DNA from 3 places in the Flexivirga aerilata genome. Region 1 is predicted to be linked to each of the others. Evidence: riboswitches for the same ligand, from Rfam matches in the RefSeq annotation. Region 1 holds a riboswitch; each other region holds the start of a gene.
The links. A riboswitch is a leader RNA that binds a small molecule or an ion and turns the genes downstream of it on or off. The one in region 1 is predicted to bind thiamine pyrophosphate.
Positions count from the first base shown of each region.

Region 2: linked by a shared signal. The riboswitch ahead of HJ588_RS11495 (ECF transporter S component) and the one ahead of thiO (glycine oxidase ThiO) in region 1 are both predicted to bind thiamine pyrophosphate.
Region 3: linked by a shared signal. The riboswitch ahead of tenA (thiaminase II) and the one ahead of thiO (glycine oxidase ThiO) in region 1 are both predicted to bind thiamine pyrophosphate.

Region 1 is NZ_JABENB010000003.1:499,982-509,694, forward strand. It holds gene iolD (3D-(3,5/4)-trihydroxycyclohexane-1,2-dione acylhydrolase (decyclizing)) at 1-844, opposite strand, end outside; gene HJ588_RS17960 (threonine/serine exporter family protein) at 917-2,173, shown strand; gene HJ588_RS17965 (SDR family NAD(P)-dependent oxidoreductase) at 2,195-2,947, shown strand; gene HJ588_RS17970 (cation:proton antiporter domain-containing protein) at 2,940-4,238, shown strand; TPP riboswitch at 4,267-4,378, shown strand; gene thiO (glycine oxidase ThiO) at 4,415-5,494, shown strand; gene thiS (sulfur carrier protein ThiS) at 5,491-5,700, shown strand; gene thiG (thiazole synthase) at 5,702-6,475, shown strand; gene HJ588_RS17990 (thiamine phosphate synthase) at 6,481-7,095, shown strand; gene HJ588_RS17995 (MFS transporter) at 7,195-8,394, shown strand; gene HJ588_RS18000 (MarR family winged helix-turn-helix transcriptional regulator) at 8,436-8,867, shown strand; gene lplAB (lipoate-protein ligase LplAB) at 8,871-9,713, opposite strand, start outside.
Region 2 is NZ_JABENB010000001.1:2,442,350-2,452,062, reverse strand. It holds gene HJ588_RS11530 (alpha/beta fold hydrolase) at 1-63, opposite strand, end outside; gene HJ588_RS11525 (MerR family transcriptional regulator) at 118-495, shown strand; gene HJ588_RS11520 (hypothetical protein) at 502-1,074, opposite strand; gene HJ588_RS11515 (ROK family protein) at 1,071-2,162, opposite strand; gene HJ588_RS11510 (DUF1479 domain-containing protein) at 2,248-3,531, shown strand; gene HJ588_RS11505 (phosphotransferase) at 3,494-4,504, opposite strand; gene dxs (1-deoxy-D-xylulose-5-phosphate synthase) at 4,501-6,375, opposite strand; TPP riboswitch at 6,548-6,650, shown strand; gene HJ588_RS11495 (ECF transporter S component) at 6,641-7,276, shown strand; gene HJ588_RS11490 (ABC transporter ATP-binding protein) at 7,273-8,703, shown strand; gene HJ588_RS11485 (energy-coupling factor transporter transmembrane component T family protein) at 8,705-9,403, shown strand; gene HJ588_RS11480 (C39 family peptidase) at 9,404-9,713, opposite strand, start outside.
Region 3 is NZ_JABENB010000002.1:681,363-691,075, forward strand. It holds gene HJ588_RS15055 (bifunctional RNase H/acid phosphatase) at 1-1,109, shown strand, start outside; gene HJ588_RS15060 (rhodanese-like domain-containing protein) at 1,135-1,542, shown strand; gene HJ588_RS15065 (O-succinylhomoserine sulfhydrylase) at 1,539-2,732, shown strand; gene HJ588_RS15070 (sensor histidine kinase) at 2,798-3,952, shown strand; gene HJ588_RS15075 (response regulator) at 3,949-4,650, shown strand; TPP riboswitch at 4,676-4,788, shown strand; gene tenA (thiaminase II) at 4,783-5,460, shown strand; gene thiM (hydroxyethylthiazole kinase) at 5,457-6,248, shown strand; gene thiE (thiamine phosphate synthase) at 6,251-6,895, shown strand; gene thiD (bifunctional hydroxymethylpyrimidine kinase/phosphomethylpyrimidine kinase) at 6,946-7,740, shown strand; gene HJ588_RS15100 (SLC13 family permease) at 7,741-8,817, opposite strand; gene HJ588_RS15105 (peroxide stress protein YaaA) at 8,814-9,560, opposite strand; gene HJ588_RS15110 (RNB domain-containing ribonuclease) at 9,636-9,713, shown strand, end outside.

The sequences.
Region 1 (9,713 bases):
CCGCACCCTTACCCGCCTGGGTGTCGGCCACGGGAATGCCTGTCTCCGTGGCGAATTCGCGCAACGCCTCGGATGCTTCGGCATACACCGTGCCACCGCCGGCAATCACCAGGGGTCGCCGGGCGTTGCGGATAGCGGCCACAGCGCGCTCGACCGCCGCCGGCTCCGGCTCCTGCCGCGCCACGTGCCAGGTCCGGTCGGCGAAGAACCCGGCCGGCCAGTCGTGCGCCTCCGCCTGCACGTCCTGCGGCAGACACACCGTGACCGCGCCCGTCTCGGCAGGATCGGAGAGCACCCGCATCGCACCGAGCAGGCTCGGCACCAGTTGCTCCGGCCGGCTGACCCGGTCCCAGAAGCGCGAGACCGGCCGGAAGGCGTCGTTGACCGAGATATCCGGGCTACGAGGGTCTTCCAGCTGTTGCAGGGCTGGGTCGACGGCGCGGGTCGCGAACGTGTCGGAGGGGAGCAACAGCACCGGGAGACGGTTCGTCGTCGCCAGCGCGGCGCCGGTGACCATGTTCGTCGCGCCGGGCCCGATCGACGTGGTGACGGCGAGCGTTTGGAGGCGATGTGCGGTCTTGGCGAAGCCCGTGGCCGCGTGCACGGCACCCTGTTCGTTGCGCGCCAGGTAGTAGGGCATGTCGTTGACCCCATCGGCACCCGCCCGCAGTTCGGCCTCGTGCAGCGCCTGCCCGATGCCGGCGACGTTGCCGTGCCCGAAGATCCCGAACATCGCGGGGATCAGCCTGCGGCGCACGCCGTCCCGCTCGGTGTGCTGCGCAGCGAGGAAGCGCACAACCGCCTGGGCGACGGTCAACCGCACCGTCCCGTCACCGGTTGCCATACCTCACCTCTCTCGTGGGCCCTTCGAACCTCGCTGACCTCATTGTGGTCACACCTCCGCCATCATGTGCGTATGGCGATCGACCCGACCCGTGAGGTGTTGCTGCGGATCGGTGGCGCACTGCTCGCCGGGGCGGCCCCGGTGCCCGACGTCGAGGCGCAACTGATCGCGCTCGGCCACCGCCTCGGAGCTGCCGAACCGCGGGTGGCGGCGACCCCGACCGCCGTCTTCGTCAGCGTCGACGCCACGCACGACATGGCGCTGCAGACCGTGCACGGCTCGCTCCGCTTCGAGCAGATGTCGCGGGTGCAGGACGTCATCGACCGGTTGATGCGCCGCCGGATGCGCGCCGCGGAGGCGCTCGTCGCACTCGACGACATCGAGGCCATGCCGTCGACGCGGGCGCCCTTCCTCTGCGACCTGGCCGTGGTGCTGATCGGCATCGGCATCTGCTGCATCCTGCAGCCCACCTGGCGCGACCTCGGGGTCACCGCGGTGGCGTCGCTGCTCGTGGTCGGGCTGGTCTGGCTGAGCCGCCGGATCACCCTGGTCGGCACCCTGCTGCCACTCCTCGCATCCTTCGGGGTGGGCCTGCTCGTCCTGCAGGCCGACCGGCTGTGGCACCTCGACGGCACGTTGCGCACGATGGTGAGCGCGATCGCCGTGCTGCTGCCCGGGTCGGTCATCGTCACCGGTATGTCGGAGATCGCCTCCGGCGCAGCCGTCGCCGGCACCTCGCGACTCGTCTCCGGGATGGTGCAGCTGATGCTCTTCGCCGTCGGGCTGTTCGCCGCGGTGTCGGTGAGCAGCGACAGCCTGGACGTGCTGACCAACGTGCGCGCGCAGGAGCTGGGACCGCTTGCGCCATACCTCGGAGTTGCGTTGGTGGGCCTCGGGATCGTGCTTAACGTCGCCGCGTCGCGCAACGCGATCCCCTGGATCTTCGCGGTTCTCGCCCTCACCTTCGCCGTGCAGTCGACCGTGCAGTGGCTCGGCGGGGTGACCCTCGGCGGCCTCGCCGGCGCGATCGTCGCCTCGCTCGGGGCCGCGCTCGTGCACCGCTTCAGCGGCCGCCCCCTGCGCCTGGTCGTCTTCCTGCCCGCCTTCTGGCTGCTCGTGCCCGGCAGTCTCGGACTGCTCAGCACGGCCGAACTCGCCGCCGGTCACGACGGGCTGGCTGCCGTCTCGACCGCCGTCAGCGCGGTCGTGGCGGTCGCCGCCGGCACCCTCATCGGGAGTGCCGCGGGCCGTGCGCTCGACCGCCGACTCGACCCGGCGCCGCCGGAACTCCCCGAGCCGGTGGACGTCGCCGACGTCGACCGCCATTGATGCGCCTATAGATTGGGACGTATGACGCGACGCATCATCATCACCGGCGGCGGCACCGGCATCGGTCGCGCCGTGGCCCACCGCCTCCTCGTCGAAGAACCCGAACTCATCCTCGTCGGCCGGCGCGCGGACGTCCTGCAGTCCGCCGCCGACGAGCTCCGCGCGGTCGACGAGCAGGCCGACGTCACGACACGCAGCTGCGACCTCACCGACGCGGCGACCGTGCAGCAACTCGCCGACGATCTCGCCGGCGGTCCCGCCATCGACGTGCTGGTGGCGAATGCCGGGGGCAACTACGGGGTAGGAGCGGACGGTGATCTCACTGCCATCGCCCATGCCTGGCGCGCCGACTTCGACGGCAACGTGCTGTCCGCGGTGCTGCTCACCCATGCCCTCCTGCCGCACTTCGCGCGGCCTGGCGGCCGGATCGTGGCGATGAGCTCGATCGCCGCCCTGCGCGGCTCAGGGTCCTACGGCGCGGCCAAGGCCGCGGTCAACGCGTGGGTGCTCGACCTGGCGAATTCGCTGGCCTCCGAAGGGATCACCGCCAACGCGGTCGCACCCGGATTCGTCCCGGATACCGAGTTCTGGGCCGAGCGACTCGCCGCCGACCCGGACCTCGCCGCGTCCAGGGTCGGGACCATCCCGATGGGCCGGGCCGGCACACCGGACGAGGTCGCGGAGGCCGTCGCCTACCTCGCGTCGCCGGACGCGGGCTGGACGACCGGGCAGATCCTGCAGGTCAACGGCGGCACCCTGCTCGGCCGTGGTTGAGGGCCTCACCTTCCTGCTGCTCGGCATCGGCTTGTTGCTCGGTGTCGTGCTGCCCAATCTCGTGGCGGGCCGGGCGATCTCGGCGCCGCTGGTCCTGGTCGCCTTCGGCGGCCTGATCGGTCTGCTGCCCTTCCCGGACGGTGTGTCGCTCTCTCCGCTGGACCACCCCGAGATCACCCAGCACATCTCCGAGATCACCGTGCTGATCGCGCTCACCGGCGTCGGCCTCGCGCTCGACCGCCCTCTCACCTGGGCGAGGTCGACCTGGCGGCGGTGGTCGACGACCTGGCGGCTGATCTTCATCGCGATGCCGCTGACCATCGCGGCGACCGCGTGGCTCGGTTGGTGGGTGGCCGGCCTCGCGCCGGCGACGGCGTTGCTGCTCGCCGCGGCCCTGGCCCCGACCGATCCGGTGCTCGCCGCCGACGTGCAGGTCGAAGGGCCCACCACCGACCAGCACCCGGACGAGCTCGACGAGGAGGACGAGGTGCGCTTCGCGCTCACCTCCGAGGCCGGCCTCAACGACGGCGCGGCCTTCCCGTTCCTGTACGCCGCGATCGCGGTGCTGGCCGGCGGCTCGATCTGGTCCTGGGCGCCGCAGTGGATCGCGTGGGACCTGATCGCACGGACCGTGATCGGCGTCGTCGTCGGCTGGATCGTCGGTATGGCGTTGGCACGCATCGCATTCCGCGCGCCGAAGAACCTGCGCGTCTCCCGGCTGGGCGACCCGCTCCTCGTGGTCGCCGCTCCGTTCATCTCCTACGGACTGGGCGAGATCGCCCAGGGCTGGGCGTTCCTGTCGGTCTTCGTGTGCGCGGTCACGATGCGCTCGGCGGACCCGACCCACGAATACCACGAGGCCATGCACGGTGTGATCGAGCGGCTCGAGCGGCTCTTCACGCTCGTCATGCTGCTGCTGATCGGCGCCTCGCTGACCAACGGCCTGCTCGGCGACCTGACGCTGTCCGGCGCCGCGATCGGCGTGCTGCTGGTCTTCGTCGTACGGCCGGTGGTGGCGTGGATCTCGTTGTGGCAGCGCAAGGCCCAGGACTTCTCGGGTCCCGGCCACCTCGGTCCCCGCGAGCGGATCGCAGTTGCCTTCTTCGGCGTGCGCGGCATCGGCACCATCTACTACCTGGCCTATGCGACCGCACACCACGACTTCCCGGGCAGCGACCGCCTGTGGTCCATCGCGGCCTTCACGATCGCGTTGTCCGTCGTAGTGCACGGCGTTGCCGCGAGCCCGATGGTCGGGCGCCTCGACCGGATGCGAGGCGCGGCAGCCGCCTGATCGCACGTCGGCGGTGTGTTAGCGTCGTCATGTCCTTCGCGGGAGTCCGGTGGACCGGACTGAGAGGGGGCTGACGCCGCCCCGACCGTCACCAACTTGATCCGGGTCATGCCGGCGCAAGGAGAAGCCATGGCGACCAATCACCTTCCGCACCTTCGGATCTCGCCCCTTCCGCAATGACCTCCGTCGCCGTTCTCGGCGGTGGCGTGATCGGGCTGTCGGCCGCCTGGGAGCTCGCCCGGCGCGGCGCGGACGTGGTGCTGGTCGACGTGCCGCTCCCCGGGCGCAGCTCGCCCGTGGCAGCCGGGATGATCTCGGCCGCCGCCGAGGTCGACTACGGCGAAACCGGGCTGTGGGAGCTGACCTCGCGGTCGCAGGCGCAGTGGCCGGGCTTCGCCGCCGACCTGGAGCGCGCCGCCGGCCGGCCGGTCGGACTGCGCCGCACCGGCACGCTGCTGGTCGCGACGGACCGCGACGAGCAGCTGCGTCTCGAGCGGCGGCTGAAGCTCCTCGCCGACCTGGGCGTCGACGCCGACCGGCTTGACCGGCGCGAGTTGCGGCGCAAAGAGCCCGCGCTCGCTCCCTCCGTGCGCGGAGCGGCCTGGCTGCCCGACGATCTCTGCGTCGAACGCGGCCAGGCCCTCGCGGCGCTGCGGGCGGCGGTGACCGCAGCCGCTGTGCGGACGGTCGAGGCCGAGGGCCGGGTGCTGACCCGCGACGGCCGGGCCGTCGGCGTCGAACTGGCCGACGGCCTGGTTGCTGCCGATCACGTGGTGCTCTGCGGCGGCTGGCGCAGCGCGGCGGCCGTGGATGCCTCCGCGGCGTTGCCCGACGTGCGTCCGGTCAAGGGTGAGCTCATCGACCTGGAGCTTCCCGCACCAGCCGTGACGAGCACGGTGCGGGCGGTTGTCGACCGCGTGCCGGTCTATCTGGTGCCCCACGACGACACGCGGCTGACCGTCGGTGCCACGAGCACCGACGTCGGCGCCGACACCGCCCCGACAGTGCGGGCCGCGCTCGAACTGCTCAGCGCCGCAACGACTCTCGTGCCAGAGCTGCGTGACGCGCGGATCGCCGCGCACCGCGTCGGTCTGCGCCCGGCAAGCGCGGACAACCACCCGTCGATGGGCGTCTCGCCGATGCCCGGGCTCATCCTCGCCACCGGTCACTATCGGCACGGCTTCCTGCTCGCGCCGCTGACCGCATCCATCGTCGCCGACAGCGTCATGGCGGCACGCACCGAAGGAGACTCATGATGGCCGACACCTTCCGCCTGAACGGCGAGGAGCGACCGTTGCCCGCCGAGGCCACGGTCAGCCGCATGCTGGCGTCGGAGGGGTGGGACGGTGCGTGGTTCGCCGTGGCTCTGGACGGCGCAGTGGTCCCGTCCTCGCAATGGCACTCCACCACGGTCGCCCCCGGCGCCGAGGTCGAGATCGTCCGTCCCGCGCAAGGTGGCTGAGATGACCTCGGACACCTGGGAGTTCTCGGGTCGCAATCTCACCAGCCGGCTACTGCTCGGGTCGGGTGGCGTCTCGTCGGCGGCGGTCCTGTCCGCATGCATCGCCGAGAGTGGCACCGACGTCGTCACCGTGTCCATGCGTCGGGCCGGCGCCTCGGCCACGAGTGGTCTGCTTCCCGCCATACAGGCAGCGGGCGTGGAGGTGCTGCCCAACACCGCCGGTTGCCGCACCGCGCGCGAGGCGGTGCTCACCGCGCAACTCGCGCGGGAGGCGTTGCGGACCGACTGGGTCAAGCTCGAGGTGATCGCCGACGACCGCACGCTGCTGCCCGATGTGCTCGAACTCGTCGACGCCGCAGAGCAACTCGTGGACGACGGCTTCCGAGTGCTGCCCTACACCACGGACGACCTCGTGGTCGCCCGTCGGCTGCGCGACGTCGGCTGCGCGGCAGTCATGCCGCTCGGCTCGCCCATCGGCTCCGGGCTCGGCATCCGCAATCCGCACGCGATCGAGCTGATCTGCGGCGAGATCGAGCTCCCGGTCGTGCTCGACGCCGGTCTCGGCACGGCATCCGACGCGGCACTGGCCATGGAGCTGGGCTGCTCCGCGGTGCTACTGGCGACCGCCGTCACCCGCGCCGAGCGTCCCGAGCTGATGGCGGCGGCGATGCGTGACGCGGTCCGCGCCGGTCGCGCGGCGCACGACGCGGGCCGCATCCCGAGAAGCTCTCTCGCGCGGGCATCCTCACCGACCACCGGGATGGTCGGCAGGTGAGTGCCGTGCCGTCCCTGATGTTGGTCACCGACCGGCGACAGGTTGGCCGCCGGCGGCTTACCGACGTCGTCGGCGCGTGCGTGGCCGGCGGCATACGCAACGTGTTCCTGCGTGAGCGCGATCTGCCGCAGGCGGAGTACGACGAAGTCCTTGCCACAATGCGGCGCGACATCGCGGACCGGGCAGCGATCTTCACCCGTTCGCCCGATCCGCGCGCAGCCGGCTGCCAGCTCAGCTCGTCGGACCGTCTCCCGTCGCCCCGGCCGCCGATCGTCGGCCGCTCGGCGCACGACGCCGACGAGCTGCGTCGCGCGATCGACGAGGGCCTCGACTACGTCTTTGCCGGTCCTTACGCCGAGTCGGCGTCGAAACCCGGCCACGGACCCGCGCTCGGTGCACGGGGCATCGAAGCCTTCGTCCGCCTCCCCGGCGCGCCACCCGTGATCGCGATCGGCGGCGTGCGTCCCGCGGATGCACCGGACATCGCCTCTGCGGGCGGACACGGGATCGCCGTGATGGGCCCGCTCATGCGGGCAACCGACCCGACCGACCTCGCCGCCGAATACAGCAGAGCTGCAGCCGTTTTCGTCGGCGTGCCTCATCCGTCAGAGCCCATGTGACCACCTCCCACTCCACGGGCAATCCCAACGCGCACAGATAATTGACACTGACAAGTAGTCTCTCTATGGTTGACACAGTCAACAAAAGAGAGGTTGTCGATGAGCACTGTCGCGGAGCGCAACACCCAGAGTCTGCGGATCGGCCGAGCACACCCCTGGCGCATCCCTGTGCTCGTCGCGGCGGTCGTGATCGCCGGCCTTGCGGCTCGATCGCCCATCACGGCGGTGGGTCCGCTCGGCGATCGCATCGGCAACGCCTATGGACTGTCACCGACCGCGATCGGGGCCCTGACGACGGTCACGATGGTCGTCTTCATGCTCTGCTCTCCGTTCTCGACGACACTCGGCCGGCGATGGGGCATCGAGATTGCGATCGTCGCCGGCTTCGCGCTCAGCGCCGTGGGCGTCGGGCTGCGCACCTACCCCGCCGCCTGGGCGCTGTATGCCGGCACCGTGCTGCTCGCCGCAGGCCTCTGCCTGCCGAACGTGTTGCTGCCCATGGTGATCCGGCGTGACTTCCCGGGATCGGTCGGCACCATGACCGCCGTCTACACCTCGATGATGACCGTCGGTGGCGCCCTCGGCTCGTGGACGGCGTTGCCGCTGACCCGGCTGTGGGGCTGGCACGCCGGGCTTGCCGGCATCGGCGTCGTCGCCGTGCTGGCGGCCTTGGCGTGGGCACCCTTCGAGCGCGAGCACCACCGGCCGGGTCCGGATGACCAGCCGACCGGACGCAGCTGGCGCAGAGCGCTCGGCTGGCAGGTATCGCTCTTCTTCGGCATGCAGTCGCTGCTGTTCTACTCCTCGGTCGCCTGGCTCGTGCCGATCCTCGTCAGCAAGGGACTGACGACCGGGTCAGCGGCCACGCTGCTCAGCCTCTTCACGCTGATCGGGCTGTTGCCCGCGATGCTCGTGCCGCCACTCGCCTCCCGCGCGACCGACCAGGTCGCGGTCGCCGCCGGCATCGGCGCGCTGCAGATCCTCGGCGCGCTCGGCATCGTCCTGCTCACCGGACCCGCTCTGGTGGTCGCCGTGCTCGTCACCGGCATCGGCCTCGGCGCCGGAATGCCGCTCGGTTTCGCGTTCTTCGGGCTTCGCACCCGCGACGGTCACTCCGCCGGCGACCTGGCCGGCATGGCGCAGTGCGTCGGCTACGGCGTCGCGGCGCTCGGTCCGGTGGTCATGGGTCTGTTGCACCAGTGGACCGGCGACTGGGGCCTCGCACCGTGGTTCCTCGTGCTCGTCGGCGGCGGCACGCTGGCCCTGGGTATGCTCTCCGGACGTCGCCGCCTGCTCTGAGGCGGCACCACGCCGACCGCGCGAAGGAGCGCTCGATCCGGATGCTGCCCGACGGCCTGCAGGGAGACGGACGCGACGCCTGGCGCGAGTTCCTGCGCGTTTCCCGCCTCATGGACGATCACCTCAGCGCGCTGCTGCACCAAGAGCCAGTCAGCACAGGGGAATTCGGGGTGCTGATCGGTCTCGCGGAGCTTGGCGACAGCGCCCGGATGTCCGACCTGGCCGGGCACGTCCTGATGTCGCCGAGCCACCTGTCGCATCGCGCGGCACGCCTGGAGCGCAAGGGCCTGTTGCGGCGCACCAAGTCCCCCGACGACGGCCGGGAGACCTACGCGGAGCTGACCGCGCAGGGCCGGGCCCTCATCGACCGGTTGCTGCCGCCATACGCCGCCGCCATCGAGGAGAAGTTTCTGGCCCACTTCTCCGACCGGCAGCGCAAGGACCTCGCCACCTGGATGCGCCGGGTCGACTGACCCTCACGGCACCCGATGGGTCCACTCCGGGGTGCCGAACTTCTCCGCCACCAGGGTGCGAGCGCGGGCGAGTTCGTCGTCGGTGTATGACGATTCGGCACTCGCGTAGTGGGCGAGGAACGACGTGCGGAAGCTGTCGATGATCGCGTCCCGCGCCATACCGGTCTGCGAACGCATGGGGTCGACCCTCTTGTTCGCGCTCTTGGTGCCCTTGTCCGACATCTTCTCCCGGCCGATGCGCAGCACCTCCAGCATCTTGTCGGCGTCGATGTCGTAGGCCATCGTCACGTGGTGCAGCACGGCACCGTCGGCGAACCGCTTCTGCGCGGCTCCGCCGATCTTGCCCTTCTCCGACGCGATGTCGTTGAGCGGCACGTAGTGGGCGTTGATGCCGACCTCGGCCAGCGCGGTCATCACCCACTCGTCGAGGAAGGCATAGGACCGCTCGAAGCTCAGCCCCTCGACCATCGACGATGGCACGACGAGTGAGTAGGTGATCGTGTTGCCCGGCTCCATGAACATCGCGCCACCTCCGGAAATCCTTCGCACCACGTCGATTCCGTACTTCGCGGCACCATCGGAGTCGATCTCGTTGCGGTAGCTCTGGAACGACCCGATCACCACCAGCGGTGAGTCCCAGTCCCAGAAGCGCAGGGTCGGGCGGCGCGTCCCGGCCGCCACCTCGTGGGCGATCACCTCGTCGAGCGCGACGTGTTCGACCGGCGGCAGTGTGGTCGCCGGGATGACGTCGAAGGTGTGGTCGTCCCAGCCGGTCGCCTTGCCGAGAGCACGCCGCACGGCAACTCCGATGGCGTCGGCGTTGAACCCGATCAGCTGCACGGCCGG
Region 2 (9,713 bases), on a different contig from region 1:
AATGCTCATGCCGTCGATGAGCACCAGCTCGGGATCCGGGAGTGCGGGGAGGGACGTTTCCATGGCTTGGACGCTAGAACCTCAGGTCGACCTGAGGTCAAGATGCACAATGCACTCATGAAGATCGGCGAAGTTGCGCAGCGTCTCGACGTACCGATCCACGTGCTGCGGCACTGGGACGACATGGGCGTCGTCGTCGCCGATCGCAGCGCCTCGGGACACCGCATCTATACCGAGGAGCATCTCTATCGTCTGCGAATCCTGCAGGCTTGTCAGGGAATCGGGATGAGCCTGGCCGAGATCCGGAACGTCCTGCGCAGAGGTGCGCCCGGCCGCGCCACCGCCATCACCCACCAACTGCATCGCGTCCGGCAACAGCGGATCGCACTCGAGCGCACCGAACAGTTTTTGACGCACGTCATCGACTGCCGGCATGACCTCCTCACCCGCTGCCCCGCCTGCAGCGCGTACGCCGAAGACGCAGCGAGCACGTAAGCTCCGTCAACCCACCTGCTTCGCAAACTCCACGACCCGCTCGGCGACGTCGACGTGCAACCCGGCCGACTCGCGGAGCCCGCCGCGGTGCATCGCGTGGTCGGCGCCCTCGACATACATCGTCTGACCGGCGACGGCGGTGCCTGCCGGCCAGAGCGGGTCGGCGGAGCCGCCGACCACCAGCTGCTCCACCGGGTATGACGAAAGTGTCTGCGCGACAAGAGGATCCGTCAGCACGGGTGTCAGCCACGCCGCCGGCAGCCGCTGCTGCGCGGCAGCCGGCGCCGCCAGCGTGCCGAGCGATTTCGCGACGAGCAGCGTGACGTCCGCGGAGGGCGCTTCGCGTTCGACCAATTCGAAGGCCTCCGTGACGAATTCGCCGCCGGCGCCCTCCGGTGGCTGCCAGCGCACCGCCCGCACGGTCCACCCGTCGCGGACCAGCGCGGATGCCGTCCAGAAGAGGAGCGGCGCGTCGATCGGATAAGCGCGCCCGGGCAGGAAGAGTGCCCGCTTCGCCACCCGCCCCGGTGCCAGGTCACCCGGCGGGAAGGCGACCGTCGACACACCACTCCTGCTCATGGCCCGAGTGTGCCACGCACCTGCTCCAGCACACGGTCTCGCAGCAACGCGACCGCCCCGTCGCGCACCCCGCGCGACGCCGCATCGTCGGGCACGCGCGCCTCGCGCACCACCACATCCCTCGGGTATGACGAGAGCTCCGCCCGCACCGGCGCCACCGCCGGCGCAGCCCACGGGCCGCCGAGCACGAGCTCGCTCGGATCCGCGAACGCAACGACTCCGGCAACCACGCCGGCAAGCGCCCGCACCACCGGACCCGGGTCACGATCGAGCAGGCGCAGCACCGCATCGACGTCCAGGGCCGTCGAATCCCGTTGACGCAGGCCAAGTTTCGCAAACACCTCGGTGAACGGCATCGCCTTGCCCCGCGGACCCGCCACGACGACGTGCGCTACCTCTCCGACCAGCCCGCGCCCGCCGTGCACGATCGCGCCCTCGCTGACGATCGCGCCACCAAGGCCCTCGCCGAGGTGGAGGTAAGCGAAATCGCCGGGCGCACCCGCGGCCAGCTCCGCACGGGCCGCCCAGTTGACGTCGTTGTCGACCTCGATGGGGCCGGCCACCACGCCCGCGAGCAGCGTGCGCGGGTCGAGCGACCCGGTGAGGAAGGGCGCATCCGCGAGCTCCACCGCACGTCCCGTCGTGCGATCCACGGGATCGGCCACACTCACCGCCGCGGCGACATGGGGGCCGCCGCCCTGCCCACGCAGCGCCTGCCGTACGGCGGCACTCGGACGCGTCCTCGATCCGCGCAGATGGACCCGCTGCTCGGTCACCACCTGGCCACGCACGTCCAGCACCTCGGTCGTGACACCCTCGGGCGCGACCACCACGCTGAGCGCGGTGCCCACTGCCGGCCCGAGGTCGACCAGGTTGCCGGCCCGACCGGCGCCCTTCCGGACCTCCGCCGTCTCCCGCACCAGCCCCACCTCGACCAGCCGCCGCACACTCTCCGACGAGGTGGGCCGCGAGACCTCGGCAGCCGCCGCAAGGTCGGCGCGCGACTGCGCGCCGCGATCGATCAACGCGGTCACGACACGCTCGTCGGTGAGCGCGCGCACCACGTCTCGTCCGGCAGTCGCCACCACGGGAAATCCCTTCGTCGGCTTGCAGGTCCGGCCCAGCGCGCCTATCTTAGTCCTTTGTAAGGGCACCTAACAAAGGACACAACGCATGACCTCGACAACTTCGCAGCCCGCCCTGCCGCACTGGGAGGAACCGCCCGCCGACCTGGCCGGTGCCGTCCGCCACGTCAAGCATGCCCTCCGCCGCCGGATCGAGGCTTCGGGGCGCACGCCGGAGGAGGTGTTCGAGGTCATCGAGCGCACCGTCGCGGCCCGGATCGCCGAGCTGCGCGAAGTCCAGGCACGTGGCGAAAGCCCTTGGCCGGTCCTCGAGTTCGACCAGATCGCGGACGGCAAGGACCTCGACGCACTCCGTGACCTCGTGCGCCGGCGCGGGTGCGCCGTCATACGCGGTCACTTCCCGCGCGAGCAGGCACTCGCCTGGGACGCCCAGATCGTCGACTACGTCGAGCGCAACGAGTTCTTCGAGCACTACCGCGGCCCGGGCGACGACTTCTTCGACAGCGTCGACTCCGCGCCGGAGATCTATCCCGTCTACTGGTCATACCCGCAGATGGAGGCCCGCCAGAGCGACCGGATGGCCACCGTGCAGGGCTTCCTCAACAGCGTCTGGAAGCACGACTCCGAGGGGCGCACGTGGTTCGACCCCGACCGCGACAGCCTTTACCCCGACCGCATTCGCCGCCGGCCGCCGGGCGCCGACTCGGCCGGGCTCGGCACCCACCTCGACCCCGGCACTCTCGACCTCTGGATGACGCAGAGCTATCAGCAGGCCTTCCGGCACCTCTTCGACGGCGACGTCGAACTCTACGACCCGTGGGACGCCGCCCACCGCACCGACGGCGCGCAATATCCCGGCAGCACCATGTGCTCGGCGTTCCGCACCTTCCAGGGCTGGACCGCGCTCTCCGACATGGCTCACGACCAGGGCGTGCTGCACACCGTCCCGATCCCCGAGGCGATGGCCTACCTCATGCTGCGCCCGCTGCTCGACGACGTGCCGAGCGACGAGATGTGCGGCGTCGGCATCGGCCGCGCCTTCCCGGTCAACTGGAAGTGGCACCCGTTGCTGATGGAGGCCACCTGCGGCCTGCCGGACATCCAGGCGGGCGACTCCGTGTGGTGGCACTGCGACCTGGTACACGGCGTGGATTCGGTTGTGGATCAACAAGGTTGGGGCAACGTGATGTATATCCCGGCGGCTCCCTGGTGCCCGAAGAACGAGCGCTATGCCGTGTCGGTGCGCGAGGCGTTCCGCAGCGGCGACAGCCCCGCCGACTTCCCGGCCGAGCACTACGAGCGCGACTGGGCGGGTCGCTTCACCGAGGCCGAACTCAACCGGACCGGTCGCCGCGGGATGGGCCTGGAGTAGCGGCTTCGCGCAGGACGTCGCGCACCGTCGTGTCGATGACCCGCGGCGTCCACTCCGCGCGCTCCGCCGGCGTCGCCTGCTCCAGAGCCCGCTCCATGGCGCGCATCCGCGCCAGCTTGGCGATCAGCAGCGCGTCCGGCAGCACGGCCTGCAGCCGGCTGCTCGGCACCAGGTCCGCCCACACCGACAGGTAGGCCCGCACGAGGCGAGCGTCGCGCTCGGGGTCCGACGGCATGCCGAAGTGGTATGCCGGGCCGGCAAGCGCAATCAGCAGTGATCCCAACGGGTTTCCGACATACGCGTCACCCCAGTCGAAAAACCTGGAGTCGTGGATGGCACCGGCCGACCCGTCGGCGCAGAAGACGTTGCCGGCGTGCAGGTCGTTGTGGTCGATCGTCGGCGGCAGCCCGACGGACGACAGCCGCGCGGCGGCCTCCCGCAACGGTCGCTCGGTCTCGCGGTGGCCGGCTCCCCGCCCGGCCATCCACCACGACACCAGGTCGTCCGGCTCCCATCTGGGCACCCCGGCCGCCACGAGAGTGTCCGCGACGTCGACGGTCGCCCGCTGCATCCGCGCATAGCGCCGCAGCGCGCCCGACCAGAGTCCGACGATCGAGTCCGCGTCGGCCACCTCGCGCAACAGCGGACCCTGGTCGGCCATCAGCAGCCAGCCGCGGTCGTCGTCACCGGCCCAGATCTCCGGCACCCGGTCCGGCGCAACCGCTGCCAGTGACCGGTAGATCGCCGGCTCCGGCGAGGTGCTGAGCGAGGACGCCTTGAACCACATGCGGCGGCCGTCGGTGGTGTCGACGACCAGTTGGGTCGACCAGGGCCGCACCCGCGGCTGTCGTGGCGTCACCGGCACGCGGGCCACGCCGCGCCGCTCGAGAGACTCGTCGATCCACCGGGTCGCCTCACGGCGCCACGGATCCGACTGCCACAGCTGCGAAGCGGGCTGCTCGCCGGCAGTCACTCTGCGGTGGTGAGGCGGGCGATGAGCTCGGTGCCGACGACGTCGGGGGTGAGACCGACCGCCTCCAGCACCTGCCCGCGCGACGCATGGTCCGGGAAGACCTTCGGCACGCCGAACGTGTGCAGCCGGGCGGCGACGCGGGCCTCCTGCAGCGCGTGGCTCACCGCGGCGCCGATGCCGGACGTCACCAGGTTGTCCTCGATGACCACCACGTGGCGCACGGTGCCGGCCAGGCGGACCAGGTCGGGCGACACCGGGAGGACCCAGCGTGGGTCGACAACCATGGCCGAATGACCTTGTGCTTCAAGCTTTTCGGCGACCTGCAGCGCCGTCGGGCACATTGCGCCGACCCCGACCACGAGCACCTCAGGAGCCTCGGCGTCGTGCAGCACGTCGAGGGTGCCGTCGGTGCGCATCGCCTCGATCGGGTCGGCCACGTCACCCTTGGGGAAGCGCACCACCGTCGGCGCGTCGTCCACGTCGACCGCCTCGCGCAGCAGCGCCTTGACCTGCTCGCCGTCGCGGGGCGCGGCGAGGCGCAGCCCCGGCACGATCGAGCAGATCGACATGTCCCACATGCCGTTGTGCGACGGGCCGTCCGAGCCGGTGATGCCGGCCCGGTCGAGCACGAACGTGACGCCGGCCTTGTGCAGGGCGGCGTCCATCAACATCTGGTCGAACGCGCGGTTGAGGAACGTCGCGTAGATCGCGACGACCGGGTGCATCCCGGCATACGCCAGGCCCGACGCCATCGTCACCGCGTGCTGCTCGGCGATGCCGACGTCGATCACGCGCTCGGGGTAGGCGGCGGCGAAGCCGTCGAGGCCGACCGGGATCATCATCGCGGCGGTGATCGCCACCAGGTCCGGTCGTTCGGCACCCAGGCGGACCAGCTCGTCGTTGAACTCGTCGGTCCAGATGCGGCCGGAAACCTCGAAGGGCAAACCGGTTTCGGGGTTGATCTTGCCGATGCCGTGCATGTGGTCGGCCGTGTCGTCGAGTGCCGGCTGATAGCCCCGGCCCTTCTGCGTGATCACGTGCACGATGCACGGCCCGCCATAGGCACGCGCCCGGCGCAGGGCCTGCTCCAGGGCCGGCTCGTCGTGCCCGTCGACCGGACCGAGATACTTGATGCCGAGGTCCTCGAACATCCCCTGCTGCGGGGCGACGATGTCCTTGATGCCCTTCTTGACGCCGTGCATCGTGTCGTAGACGAGCTCACCGACGACCGGGGTGCCCTGCAGCGCGTGCTTGCCCCAGTCGAGCATGCGCTCGTAGCTGCGGGTGGTGCGCAGCGCCGCGAGGTGGTCGGCGAGGCCGCCGATCGTCGGCGCGTAACTGCGCTCGTTGTCGTTGACCACGATGACCAGGGGCAGGTCCCGCTCGACCGCGATGTTGTTGAGCGCCTCCCACGCCATACCGCCGGTCAGTGCGCCGTCCCCGATCACCGCGACCGTATGACGCTGCCGCTCCCCCGCGATCACGCGCCCCTTGGCGATGCCCTCCGCCCAGGACAGCGACGACGACGCGTGCGAACTCTCCACGACGTCGTGCTCGGACTCGGCCCGCGACGGATAACCCGACAGGCCGCCCTGCTTCTTCAGTTTGGAGAAGTCGTGCCGTCCGGTGAGCAGCTTGTGCACGTAGGACTGGTGGCCGGTGTCGAAGACGATGCTCTCGCGCGGGGAGTCGAAGACGCGGTGCAGAGCGATGGTCAGCTCGACAACACCCAGGTTGGGTCCGAGGTGGCCGCCGGTGCGGGACACCGAGTCGACGAGGAACTCACGGATCTCGCCCGCCAGGTCGTCCAGCCGGTCGGTCGGCAGCCGTTGCAGATCACGGGGCGACGAAATCGTGTCGAGCAGTCCCACTGGTCTTCCTGGCCCTTTCGGTCGCGAACTTGCGGCGTCGGTCGAGTCTACGCGGCCGGGCGGACCGCTTCGGTGAAGACGCACGGCGGCCGCCCGGGGTTGCCCATCGTTCCCCAGCCCGTTCCCCCTGGCCTGCCCACGTCCTACCCGCTGCTAGATTGGCGAAACCAACCAGAAAAGACAGGGGAGCGCCTCGGCGCTGAGAGTGCGGTTCGCCGCAGACCCTCGAACCTGCCCCGGTTAGCACCGGCGAAGGGAGTCATCCATGGCCACTGTCAGCACGCCCGAAACCGGCCGGTCCGGCCTGCGGTCGCTGTTCGCCTACCGCACCATCGACATCGTCACGGTCGTCACGCTGGGCGTCGCCATCGGCGTCGCGTTCTGGGGCTGGGGCAAGGCGTTCGCCGGCCTCAGCACCCTCTCGGCGTTCGGTTTCCCGCCGTCCGCCGGCCTGCTGTCCGGCCCCTGGCTGCTCGGCGGTGTCGTCGGCGGCCTCGTCGTACGCCGCCCCGGAGCAGCCCTCGTCACCGAGCTGATCGGCGCCAACGTCGAATACCTGCTGACCAGCCAGTGGGGCGGCGGTGTGATGGTGTCCGGCTTCCTGCAGGGCATCGGCGCCGAACTCGTCTTCCTCGCCTTCGCCTACCGGCGCTTCGGCCCCGCGGTCGCCGCGGCGGCGGGCACGCTCGCGGCGGTCTTCGAGGTCGTGCTCTACGAGTGGCACTCCTACTACGACTACTGGACGTTCAACTACAAGCTGGCCTACCTCGGCTTCTTCGCGCTCTCCGGCGCGGTCGTCGCGGGCATCGGCGGCTGGCTGCTGGTGCGCGCGCTCGCCTCGACCGGAGCGCTCGACGCGTTCGGTCCGGGCCGGGAGTTCCACGACCGTCGTTCGGTATGACGGGAGCCGCGTCACCGATCGCGCGTCTGCAAGGGTTCGGCTGGCGGCCGCTCGGCCGCAAACAGCAGGTGATCACCGGTCTCGACCTGACGGTGGCGCCGGGCGAGCGCGTGCTGCTCGCGGGCGGCAGCGGCGCCGGCAAGTCGACCGTGCTGCGCGCCCTCACCGGAGCGCTCGGCAGCACGGTCGCCGGTGACCCGTCGGGCCTGGTCGAGGTGGACGGCCGGGCGGGTCTGCTGCTGCAGAACCCGGCCGACTCACTGGTCGCCGCGACCATCGGCCGCGAGGTCGCCTTCGGCCCGGAGAACCTCTCGCTCCCCCGCGACCAGATCTGGTCGCGGGTGCACGAGTGCCTCGACGCGGTCGGGCTGCGTTACCCGACCGGCCGGTCGACGGCCGCCCTCTCCGGTGGTGAGCTGCAGCGGCTCGCGCTGGCCGGGGTGCTCGCCGTGCGTCCCGGCCTGCTGCTGCTCGACGAACCGACCAGCATGCTCGACGACGAGACCGCGGCCACCGTGCGGGAAGCCATCGTGCGAGCCGCCGCATCCACCGGCGCCGCAATGCTCGTCGTCGAGCATCGCATCGGGCCGTGGCTGCCGCACGTCGACCGCGTCGTCGTGCTCGAGCGCGGCGCAGTGATCGCGGACACCACTCCCGGCGCATTCGCCCGCACCGAGCACGACCGCATGCTGCGTGCCGGTGTGTGGATGCCGGGGGCCGCGGCGCCGGCCCCGCTCGCCGTGCCGGGCGACCTCGTCACGCCCGACTCCCCCGGCGTCGACGTCGACGCCGAGTCGATCAGCGTCGACCTCGAGCTGCGCACCTTGCGCGGGGCCGTCCGCACCCGCGCGCTCGACCACGTCACCGCGCGGGCCGCCGCGGGGTACCTCACCGCGCTCACCGGCCCCTCGGGCGCCGGCAAGTCGACGCTCCTCGCCGCGCTCGCCGGACTGCAACCACTCACCGGCGGCAGCATCGCCGGACCCACCCCGCCGCTGCAGCGACGACGCTCTCCCCAGCTGGCGGCGGCCGCCGGCTGGGCCCCGCAAAACCCGGAGCACGGCTTTCTCGCGCGCACCGTCCGCGACGAAATCTCGCTCACCGCAGGCAAACTCGGGCGACGCGTCGACGTCGACGCACTGCTGGACCTCGTCGGGCTCGCAGACCTCGGCGGCGCAAACCCCTATCAGCTCTCCGGCGGCGAGCAGCGCCGCGTCGCCCTCATCGCCGCGCTCGCCCACCGGCCGGCCGCGATGTTCCTCGACGAGCCCACCGTCGGGCAGGATCGGCAGACCTGGGCCGCGGTCGCCGGCTGGTGCACCGCCGCGGCGGCGGCCGGGGCGACGGTCGCGGTCGCCACCCACGACACCGATCTGATCGCGCTCTCCGACGCCGAGGTCGCGCTCGCCCGCAAGCAGGTGGCCTAGCGTGAAACGTCTTCTGCCGCAGGTCAATCCGCTCGTGTTGTTCGTGTTGGGCGTGCTGCCCGTCTTCGGGTCCCTCCTCGTCCGGACGACGCCGCAGGCGCTGGTCGTGCTTGCGTCATACGCGGTGCTGGCGGGGGTGTTCGTGCCGTGGACCAAGGGGGTGTTCTGGCGGCTGGGCTTCGTCGCCTTCGCCGCGCTGTCGGTGCTCTGGTCGACCTGGCTGCTCGGCGGCAATCAGGCGGCGAACGCCGGCATCGCGGCACTGCGGGTGCTCGTGCTCGCCGTGCCCGGCGCACTGCTCACGCCGTGGATCGACCCGACCAGCCTCGGCGACCAACTCGCCCAAAGGGTAAAGCTGTCAGGCAGATTCGTCGCGGCGACAACGGCTGCGCTCACCCGCTTCACGTCTCTCGGCCAGGTCTGGGACCAGCTCGACCGCACGCGTCGAGCGCGCGGCACCGGCCCCGGCCGCAACCCGCTGGCGCGGATCCCGTGGGCCGCCGGCATGACCTTCGCGCTGCTCGTCGCGGCGCTGCGCGGCGGCACGCAACTGTCGCTGGCGATGGACGCCCGCGGCTTCGGCTCTGCAACCCACCGCACCTGGGCGGAGCCGGCTCCGTGGCGCCGGGTGGACACCGTCGCCGCGATCGTCGGCGTCGCAGTGACGGTGGCGTTGCCGCTCGCGCTGGCGGTCAGCTGATCACCAGTTGGCCTCCTGGGGAGCGCGCGGCAGCCGCACACTCGCCGGGTGGTTGATGTATGCCGTGCCCCCGCTGCGCGGGATCCAGACGTTCTCGAACTGCGCCCGCTTGTAGGTCACCCGCACTTGCGCGTCGTCCGGCTTCAGGTGCGACGCCGGGTCGTTCATCACCGGGTCGCCGGCCGCGGTGAAACCGACGAGCACCATCAGGTGCCCGGCCGTCGAGTAGCCGGCACCGTCGAGCTCGCTCTTGTCGAAGGACACTGCGGTGATGACCGGAATGCCGGCCGCGATGAACGCCTCGGCCTCG
Region 3 (9,713 bases), on a different contig from region 1:
GAGGGTCTCGCGGCAACCCCGGCGTGGCCGGGTATGGCGCCCTCGTGCGCGACGGGCGCAGCGGCGAACTCCTCGCCGAGCGCGCCGCACCGCTCGGCAAGGCCAGCAACAACGTCGCCGAATATCAAGGGATGATCGCCGGGCTGCTCGCCGCGCAGGCGATCGACCCGGCCGCCGACATCACCGTGCGGATGGACTCCCGCCTCGTCGTCGAGCAGATGGCCGGGCGGTGGAAGATCAAGCACGAGGACATGCGCCGGCTCGCCGGCGAAGCGCAGGAGGTGGTGCGCACCCTGCGCGCCGCGGGCGGCTCGGTCGACTGGACCTGGATCCCGCGTGAGCAGAACAAGGCCGCCGACAAGCTGTCCAACGTCGGGATGGACGGCGAGCACGTCAGCCGCGACCTGTGGCGGCAGGAGGAGCGCCGGGAGGGGACCGGCGCGCCCGCGGGCGACGACGCCGCGACCCAGCCTCCGCCGGTGCCGCACCGTGAGGTGACCACGCGGCTGATCCTGGTGCGCCACGGCGTCACCGACTTCACCCTCGCCGGCCGCCTCGACGGGCGAGACGGTGCCGACCCGTCCCTCAACGCCGAGGGCCGGGAGCAGGCCCGTCGCGCGGCCGACGCGGTCGCGCGACTGGTCACCGGGCCGGTCACGGTCATCAGTTCCTCCCTGGCCCGCGCGCGCGAGACCGGCGCCGCGGTCGCCGACGCGCTCGGGGTCGAGCCCACCGTCGATGCCGACTGGGACGAGCAGAACTTCGGGATCTGGGACGGGCTGTCGTTCGCCGAGATCGGCGAGCGCTTCCCGGGCCAGGCCACCCGTCTGCGGCTCGAGGACGACTTCCGGGTCGAGGGCGGCGAGACGCACCACGACCTGGCGGCCCGGGTCGATGCCGCCCGGCAGCGGGCGATCGCCCACGGTGGCACCGTGGTCGTGGCCACGCACCGCAAGCCGATCATGGTGGTGCTGCAGTCGCTGCTCGGCCTGTCCACCGGGCACTCCTGGCTGCTCGCCACCGATCCCGCGTCGCTGACCGCGATCGAGGTGCGCGACGACGGGTCGGCCGTGGTCGACTACACCAACGACACCCACCACCTGCGATAACCGGCGCTATGGGAAACTCCCGAGCATGAGTTATGCGGGAGACGTGACGCCGCAGCAGGCGTATGACGCGCTGCGCGACGATCCGGACGCGGTGCTGGTCGACGTGCGCACCCAGGCCGAGTGGACCTACGTCGGTGTGCCCGACCTGTCGCCGATCGGCAAGCGGGTCGTCTGCGTGGAGTGGCAGGACTTCCCGGCCGGCGCCCAGAATGCCCGGTTCGTCGACGACGTGCGCGAGGCCAACGCGGCCGGCGGAGCGGTCTACCTGCTGTGCCGGTCGGGCGCACGGTCCGTCGCCGCCGCGGAGGCGCTGTCGGCGGCGGGGGTCGGCCCGGCATACAACGTGGTGGACGGGTTCGAGGGCAACCTCGACGAGCACGGCCACCGGGCGCTCGCCGGCTGGAAGGTGGCCGGCCTGCCGTGGCGTCAGTGACCCCGCCCGAGGGCGGCTGGCAGCCGGACACCCTGGCTGTTCGAGCCGGGCTGGATCGCAGCGGCTTCGAGGAGACCGCCGAGGCGCTTTATCTGACCTCCGGTTTCGTCTACGAGACGGCGGAGGAGGCCGAAGCGGCCTTCACCGAGGAGATCGAGCGCTTCGTCTACAGCCGTTACGGCAACCCGACGGTCGCCGTCTTCGAGGAGCGGCTGCGCGCGCTGGAGGGCGCGGAGGCCTGCTACGCCACGGGATCCGGCATGGGCGCGGTCTTCACTGCGCTCGCCGCCCTGCTCGGCGCGGGGGACCGGGTGGTCGCCTCGCGAGGGCTGTTCGGCTCGTGCTTCGTGATCCTCGACGAGATCCTGCCACGCTGGGGCGTCGAGACGGTCTTCGTCGACGGCGGCGACAACGAGCAGTGGCGGGCGGCGCTCGCCGAGCCGACGACGGCGGTCTTCTTCGAGACCCCGAGCAACCCGATGCAGGAGCTGGTCGACATCGAATTCGTCTGCGAACAGGCGCATTCGGCGGGCGCGCAGGTGGTGGTCGACAACGTCTTCGGCACGCCGGTCTTCTCCCGTCCGCTCGACCACGGCGCCGACATCGTCGTCTACTCGGCGACCAAGCACATCGACGGTCAGGGGCGGGTGCTCGGCGGCGCCATCCTCGGCCCGGCCGACTACATCAACGGGCCGGTGAAGAACCTCATCCGGCACACCGGGCCGTCGCTGTCGCCCTTCAATGCCTGGGTGCTCGTCAAGGGCCTGGAGACCCTGCGGCTGCGGGTGGAGCACCAGGCGCGCTCGGCGCGGCAGCTGGCCGAGGCGCTGGAGGCGCACGACGCGGTGCGCACCGTCTGGTATCCCTTCCTCGAGTCGCACCCGCAGCACGAGCTCGCCAAGCGGCAGATGCTCGGCGGCGGCACGGTCGTCACCTTCGAGCTCGACGGTGACAAGCCCGAGGCGTTCGCGATGATGAACGCCCTTGAGATCATTGACATTTCGAACAACCTGGGTGACTCGAAGTCGTTGATCACCCACCCGGCAACCACGACCCACCGCCGGATGGGGGAGGAGGCGCGTGCCCAGGTGGGGATCACCGACGGCGTGCTGCGCATCTCGGTGGGCCTGGAGGACCCGGCAGATCTGGTGCGCGACGTCACGCACGCGCTTGACGCAGCTACGACCTGAGGCGGACGGCAAACCGGCACGTGGGTATGACGACAGTCGCTGCCCCGGCCCGTAGCGTGTTCGCCATGCCCACCCGCTACGACTTCGCGCTGGTCGCTGCGCTGATCGTGGGCACCGTCGTGCCCTACGCCGGTCACGACCACCCGGTGTGGGTGCTCGCCTGCGGTGCGGGCCAGATCGTGCCGCTGCTCTGGCGGCGGATCGCGCCGGTGCCGACCTTCGCGGCCGTGGCGATCGCGTCGGCGGCGAGCGTGCCTGTGCTCAACGTCGTCACGATCTCCGACATCGGCATCTTCATCGCGTTGTTCGCGGTCGTGTCCCGGAGGGGCTGGCGACCGTGGGGCATCGCCGCCACCGCGGTGTGCGTGCTCGGCGCCGGCATCGCGGCGGTGCGCTGGAGCAGCGACATCGAGGGTGCCCGCGGCGCCCAGGTGGTCTTCATCTTCGGCGTCAACCTCCTCGCGGTGATCGCGACGCTCGGCATCGCCGAGGCCAGCCGGCGGCGGGCGCAGCTCATCGAGCAGTTGCACGCCCGTGCGCGGGACGCCGAGCACGAGCGCGACCAGCAGGCGGTCATCGTCGCGCAGGCCGAGCGGGCCCGGATCGCGCGGGAGATGCACGACGTCGTCGCACACGCCCTGGCCGTGATCGTGGTGCAGGCGGACGGCGCGGGGCACGCGATCTCCAGGCGGTCGGCCCCCGATCCGACTGCGGCCCAGGCACTTTCGACGATCGGCGACACCGCGCGCACAGCTCTTGCCGAGACGCGCGCGCTGGTGGGCGTGTTGCGCGACGGAGGCGGGGACGGCCTCGCCGAGCTTGCGCCGACGCACGACCTGACGGCGCTGCCGTCGCTGGTCGACGGGGTGCGGGCCACCGGGCGCACGGTCCTTCTCGACGAGGGTTCGGTGCGCCCGGAGGACGTCTCGCCGGGGGTGAGCCGGGCGGCATACCGGATCGTGCAGGAGGCGACGACCAACGTGCTGAAGCACGCCGGCGACGAGGCGCGGATCTGGATCCGGCTGCGGCGTCGCGACGAGCTGCTGGTGCTCGAGATCGAGGACGACGGCGTCGGCGCGACCGATGCCTCGACGGGCGGCAACGGACTGCTGGGGATGCGGGAGCGCGTGCACGCCTTCGGCGGGCAGCTGTGGACCTCGCCGCGCCCGGGCGGCGGCTTTCGCGTCGCCGCCGAATTTCCGACGGAAGGAGAGCGATGACGGGCGCACAGGAGCCGTTGCGGCTGATGCTGGTGGACGACCAGCAGCTCGTGCGGGTGGGTTTCCGGATGATGCTGGAGGCCGAGGACGACCTGGAGGTGACCGCCGAGGCGTCCGACGGCCGGCAGGCGGTCGACCTGCTCGGCCGCGGCCTGGCCGTCGACGTGGTGCTGATGGACATCCGGATGCCCGTGCTCGACGGTGTCGCGGCCACCGGCGAGATCGTGCGGTCGCTCGGGGCGTCGGCGCCGAAGGTGCTGGTGCTGACCACCTTCGACCTCGACGAGTACGTCTATTCGGCACTGCGCGCCGGTGCGTCCGGCTTCTTCCTCAAGGATGCCGGTCCGGCCGAGCTCATCGCCGCGATCCGTGCCGTCCACGGTGGCGACGCGGTCGTGGCACCGTCGGCGACCCGGCGCCTGCTGGAGCGGGTGGTGCCGGTGCTGCCCGCCGAATCCGCGCCGGACACAAGGAAACTCGAGGAGCTCACCGACCGGGAGCGTGAGGTGATGATCGCGGTCGCACGCGGCATGAGCAACGGCGAGATCGCCGGGTCGCTCTTCCTCGCGGAGGCCACGGTGAAGACCCACATCGGGCGCATCCTCGCCAAGCTGCAGCTGCGCGACCGGGTGCAGATCGTGGTGCTCGCCTATGAGACCGGCCTGGTCCGGGCCGGCGAGGTGACCCCCGAACCCTGACGCTGCCCCTCGGGTTATCGTGGTGGGAGCAACCCGCGGGAGCCCGGAACGGACCGGGCTGAGAGGGCGACCGCCGTCGCCGACCGTCATACACCTGATCCGGGTAACACCGGCGTAGGAAGGGATGGCCCGATGGCACTTCGCACCGACTACCCGTGGTGGCCCACGCTCGGCGCCCCGATGCAGGACGGACTCGGGCGAGTGCTCGACCATCCGTTCCTCGTCGGTCTCGCCGACGGCACGCTGCCGCGAGAAGCGTTCGGCTACTTCGTGATTCAGGACACGCTCTATCTCGGCGACTACGCGCGGGCGCTCGCCCTGCTGGCCGCGAAGGCGCCCGACGGCGATGCGGGCACCCTCGCCGCGCATGCCGGGGAGGCGGTCGCCGCCGAGCTCGACCTGCACCCGAAGCTGCTCGCCGACGCCGGCATCGACCCGGACCTGATGCGGCAGACCCGGCCCTCACCCGCGACCACGGCATACACCAGCTACCTGCTCGCGACGGCGGCGCAGCGGCCGTTCCACGAGGGCCTGGCGGCCGCACTGCCGTGTTACTGGATCTACCAGCAGGTCGGCGCCGCGTTGGAGGCGGAGGGGTCGGCCGACCCGGTCTACCAGCAGTGGATCGAGGCGTATGCCGCAGCCGACTTCGCCGACACCGTCGCGCAGGTGCTCGACATCGTCGACCGCACCGTCGCCACCCTGACCGAGGAACAGGTCGCCGCGATGCGGCGGCACATCGAGACGACCACCCGCTACGAGTGGATGTTCTGGGACGCCGCCGTGCGCGGGGAGAGGTGGCCGTGGTGAGTGACGCGGACCAGGTCGCGGAGCTGCTGGCGCGGCTGCGCGCGGGGACGCCGCTGGTGCAGTGCATCACCAACGCGGTGGTCACCGGCTTCACGGCCAACGTGCTGCTGGCGCTCGGCGCGGCGCCGGCGATGGTCGACAACCGTGAGGAGGCACCGGTTTTCGCGAGCGTCGCCGACGGGGTGCTGATCAATCTCGGGACGCTGGACGCCGAGGTCGCGCAGACGATGCGGCTGACGGCGGAGGCGGCCGGTGCGGCGGGCACACCGTGGGTCCTCGATCCGGTGGCGGTGGGCGGACTGCCGCTGCGTGACCGGGTCGGCGCAGAGCTGGTGCCGTTGCGCCCCAGCGTGATCCGCGGCAACGCGTCCGAGGTGATCAGCCTGTCCGGCGCCGAGGGTGGCGGTCGCGGGGTCGACAGCACCGCCTCCACCGAGGCTGCGGTCGATGCTGCCGCGTCGCTGGTCGGGCGCACCGGGGGCGCGGTCGCGGTGAGCGGCCCCGTCGACCGCATCGTCGATGGCTCCGGGGTGCGCACGATCGCCAGCGGCACGCCGACGATGACCATGGTGACCGGGGTCGGCTGCGCGCTGGGCGCGATCGTGGCGGCGTTCGCGCCATACGCCGAGACGCCGGCGGATGCCGCATTCGCGGCCACCGCCGTGCTCACGATCGCCGCCGAGCTGGCCGACGAAAAGGCCGACGGCCCAGGCTCTTTCGCGGTGCAGCTGCTCGATGCGCTGCACCGGGTCGGCCCGGCCGACCTGGCCAGACTGCGGGTGGGCTGACGATGGATCCGAAACACCTGCGGATCTATCTGGTCACCGACGAGGGGCTGAGCGGCGCGCGCGGCGTCGTGGAGACGGTGCGGCAGGCGGTGGCGGGCGGCGTCACGATCGTGCAGCTGCGCGATCACGACGCGAGCTCCCGGCGCCTGGTCGAGACCGCTCGGCAACTCCTGGAGGTCACCCGGTCGGCCGGTGTGCCGTTCGTCGTCGACGACCGCCTGGACGTCGCGCTCGCGGTCGGCGCGGACGGCGTGCACCTGGGCCAGTCCGACCTCGACCCGGTCGACGCACGGCGCATCGCCGGGCCGGGTTTCCTGATCGGGCACTCGGTTTCGTCACCGGACGAGCTCCGCGCCGCCGATGAGTGGCCCGCCGGCACGGTCGACTACCTCGGCATCGGCCCGCTGCGAGCCACCACGACCAAGCCGAACGCCGCGGCGCCGCTCGGCTATGACGGGGTCCGCGCGATCGCCGGGGCGACCGCCCTGCCGTCGGTCGCGATCGGCGGCATCGGCGTCGGCGATGTGGCACCACTGCTCGATGCGGGCGTCGACGGGGTCGCGGTCGTCTCGGCCATCTGCGCTGCGGCCGACCCGGCCGCCGCGGCCGCCGAGTTGCGCACGGCCGTCGAGCGGAGCGCGCCGTGACCGAGTCCGCCGCGCGGCCTGAGGCCGCCCCACCGGCAACCCCATCACCCGTGCCCACGGCACTGACCATCGCCGGGACCGACCCGAGCGGCGGCGCCGGGATCAGCGCGGATCTCAAGACCTTCTCCGCGCTGGGTGCGTTCGGCACGGCGGTCGTCACCGCGGTGGTCGCCCAGAACACCCGGGGCGTCGCCGCGGTGCACCAGCTGGACGGGTCGACGGTCGCCGCACAGCTGACCAACCTGCTCGACGACGTCAACGTGGACGTGGTCAAGATCGGCATGCTCGGCACCGCCGACGTCATCGACGCCGTCGCGCAGGTGCTCGGCGAGCGGGAGGTCGGGCCGATCGTGCTCGACCCGGTGATGGTGGCCAAGAGCGGGCATCGCCTGCTCGACGCCGATGCGGTGAATGCGTTGCGCAGCAACCTGATCCCGCTCTGCGACCTGATTACCCCCAACCTGCCGGAGGCTGCTGACCTGCTGGGCACCGAGGAGACGACCAGCGTCACCGGCATGATGCGGCAGGTGCACGCACTCGGCGAGCTCACCGGGGGAGTGCTGCTCAAGGGCGGCCACCTGGACGGCGAGGCCAGCACCGATCTGCTGCTCACCGGCGGCCGGGTCACCGAGCTCTCCGCTCCTCGGGTATCGACCCGCAACACGCACGGCACCGGGTGCACGCTGTCGGCGGCGATCGCCGCCCTGCGGCCGCGCAGCGCGGGCTGGGAGCCGGCAGTGCGTGCGGCGAAGGACTATCTGACCGGTGCGCTGCGGCACGCGGACGAGTTGTCGATCGGGTCCGGTCACGGCCCCGTGCACCACTTCTGGCGCGCGTGGGACTGATCAGACCAGCGCGAGCACCACGGTGGCCGCGCCCACGGCCGCGATCGCAACCAGGAGGCTCTCGATCGTGAAACGCCGCAACGGGATCCGCAGACCGGCTCGTTCGCACCGGCTCCGCCACAGCAGCGTCGCGAGGGAACCCCAGAGGGTCACGACCGGTCCGGCGTTGACGCCGATGAGCAGCGCCATCAGACGCTGAGCGCTGTCCCCGGCTGCCGACTCCGCCGCGAGGTATGCCGGGAGGTTGTTGACCAGGTTGGCGCCCACCGCGCCGACACCGGCGACCCGCACCAGGTCGGTGAGCCCGTGCCCGCGTCCGACGAGGTCGGCGATCAGCGCGTTGAGGCCGTGCGACCCGAGCAGGTCGACCACGACGAAGAGCACGCTGACCCCGATCACCATCCGCCACGGCACGGCCACCTCGCGGATGCCGCCACGGTCGCGCATCCACAGCGTCACCGCCAGGATCGCCGCCGCGACGGCAGCCGGGATCGCCGGCGTCACCCCGGTGACGAACACCGGGCCGAGCAGCAGGCAGACCGCACCGGCGACCCGCAGCAGCACCGGGTCACCGGTCTCGGGCGCGGGCGGCGCGGCATACCGCCCGACGAGGGAGCGGCCGTGCAGCGCCGCGATGACCGCGGTGGTGGCGACCATCGCGGTCAGGGCCGGACGCCACGCCACCGACAGGTATGACGAGAAGCCACCCCAGCGCGAAAACCCATGCAGGGCAAGCAGATTCGTGAGGTTGGAGACCGGCAGCAGCAGCGACGCCGTGTTGGCCAGCCAGACCGTGGTCAGTGCGAAGGGCAGCGGGGAGATGCGTGCCTGACGGGCCATGGTGATGACCACCGGTGTCAGCAGGACTGCGGTGGTGTCCAGGCTGAGCACGGTGGTCGCGAGGCAGGAGAGCAGCACGACGATCAGCCACAGCACCAGCTTGCGACCGCGGGCGACTCGGGCGGCCCAGTGGCCCGCGACCTCGAAAACGCCTGCGCGGTCGGCGATTTCGGCGACGATCGTGATGCAGATCAGGAAGATGAGGACCGGGCCGACGCGATCGACCAGCTCGGTCACCGGGCCGTCACCGCCAGGTCCCACGGCGTGCCCGGCCGGGACGGCTCGCGCAGCTCGGCCTTGAAGTCGGTGGCGAGCACGTCGCGCAGCGCGGCGGCGGTGCGCGGGGTGGCACCGGTCTGGGCGAGGTGCCGGGCGACCAGGCCCCGGGTGTGCTTGGCCATGTGCGTGGCGCCGGGCACCGAGATCCGCACCCATCGTTGGGCGACCGCGCCGGCCGGGGACCACGCTGCGGCATACGTGCTGGACCGGCAGTCGACGACCACTCCCGTGCCGGCGGCGGCGGTCATCGGCTCGTCGAGCACCGCCCGCCACGAGGCCGCGAGGGGGCCGACGCCGGGCAGGTTGGTCCCCATCGAGAGCCGGTATGCCGGGACCTTGTCGCCCAGCCGCAACGCGCCGAACAGCGCCGACTGCACGACGAACCAGCGTCGCGCTCGGCGCAGCGCGGCCGGCTCGAGCGTGGGCAGGTCCAGCGCGTCGTAGAGCACCCCGGTGTAGAGGTCGCCGACGACCTGCGCGGGTGCGGTGCGCAGCGAACGGTTGCGCTCGACCTCGGGCGCGATGCCCGGGCTGACGCCGAGTTGCGCGAGGGCGTCGGGGCGGCCGCTGACCTCGACGAGCGCGTCGAGCACGGCGTCGCGGGTGGCGGAGAGCTCAGCGAAGCTCAGCCGGGTCAGGTCGAGCGATCCGCCCCGCGTCCGGGGCGTCTTGGTCTCCGACGGCGGCAGCAGGATCAGCACCGCGGCAGACTACCGACCGATGCCGCGGCTTCGTGCTCCCGCACCACCGGCCGGTTGCCACCTATGGTGGGCCCCATGACCCTTCGCCAGATCATCGCCCCTCAGGCCGATCCGCAGGCCGGCGCGGACGCCGGACCGCTGGAGCAGGCCTTC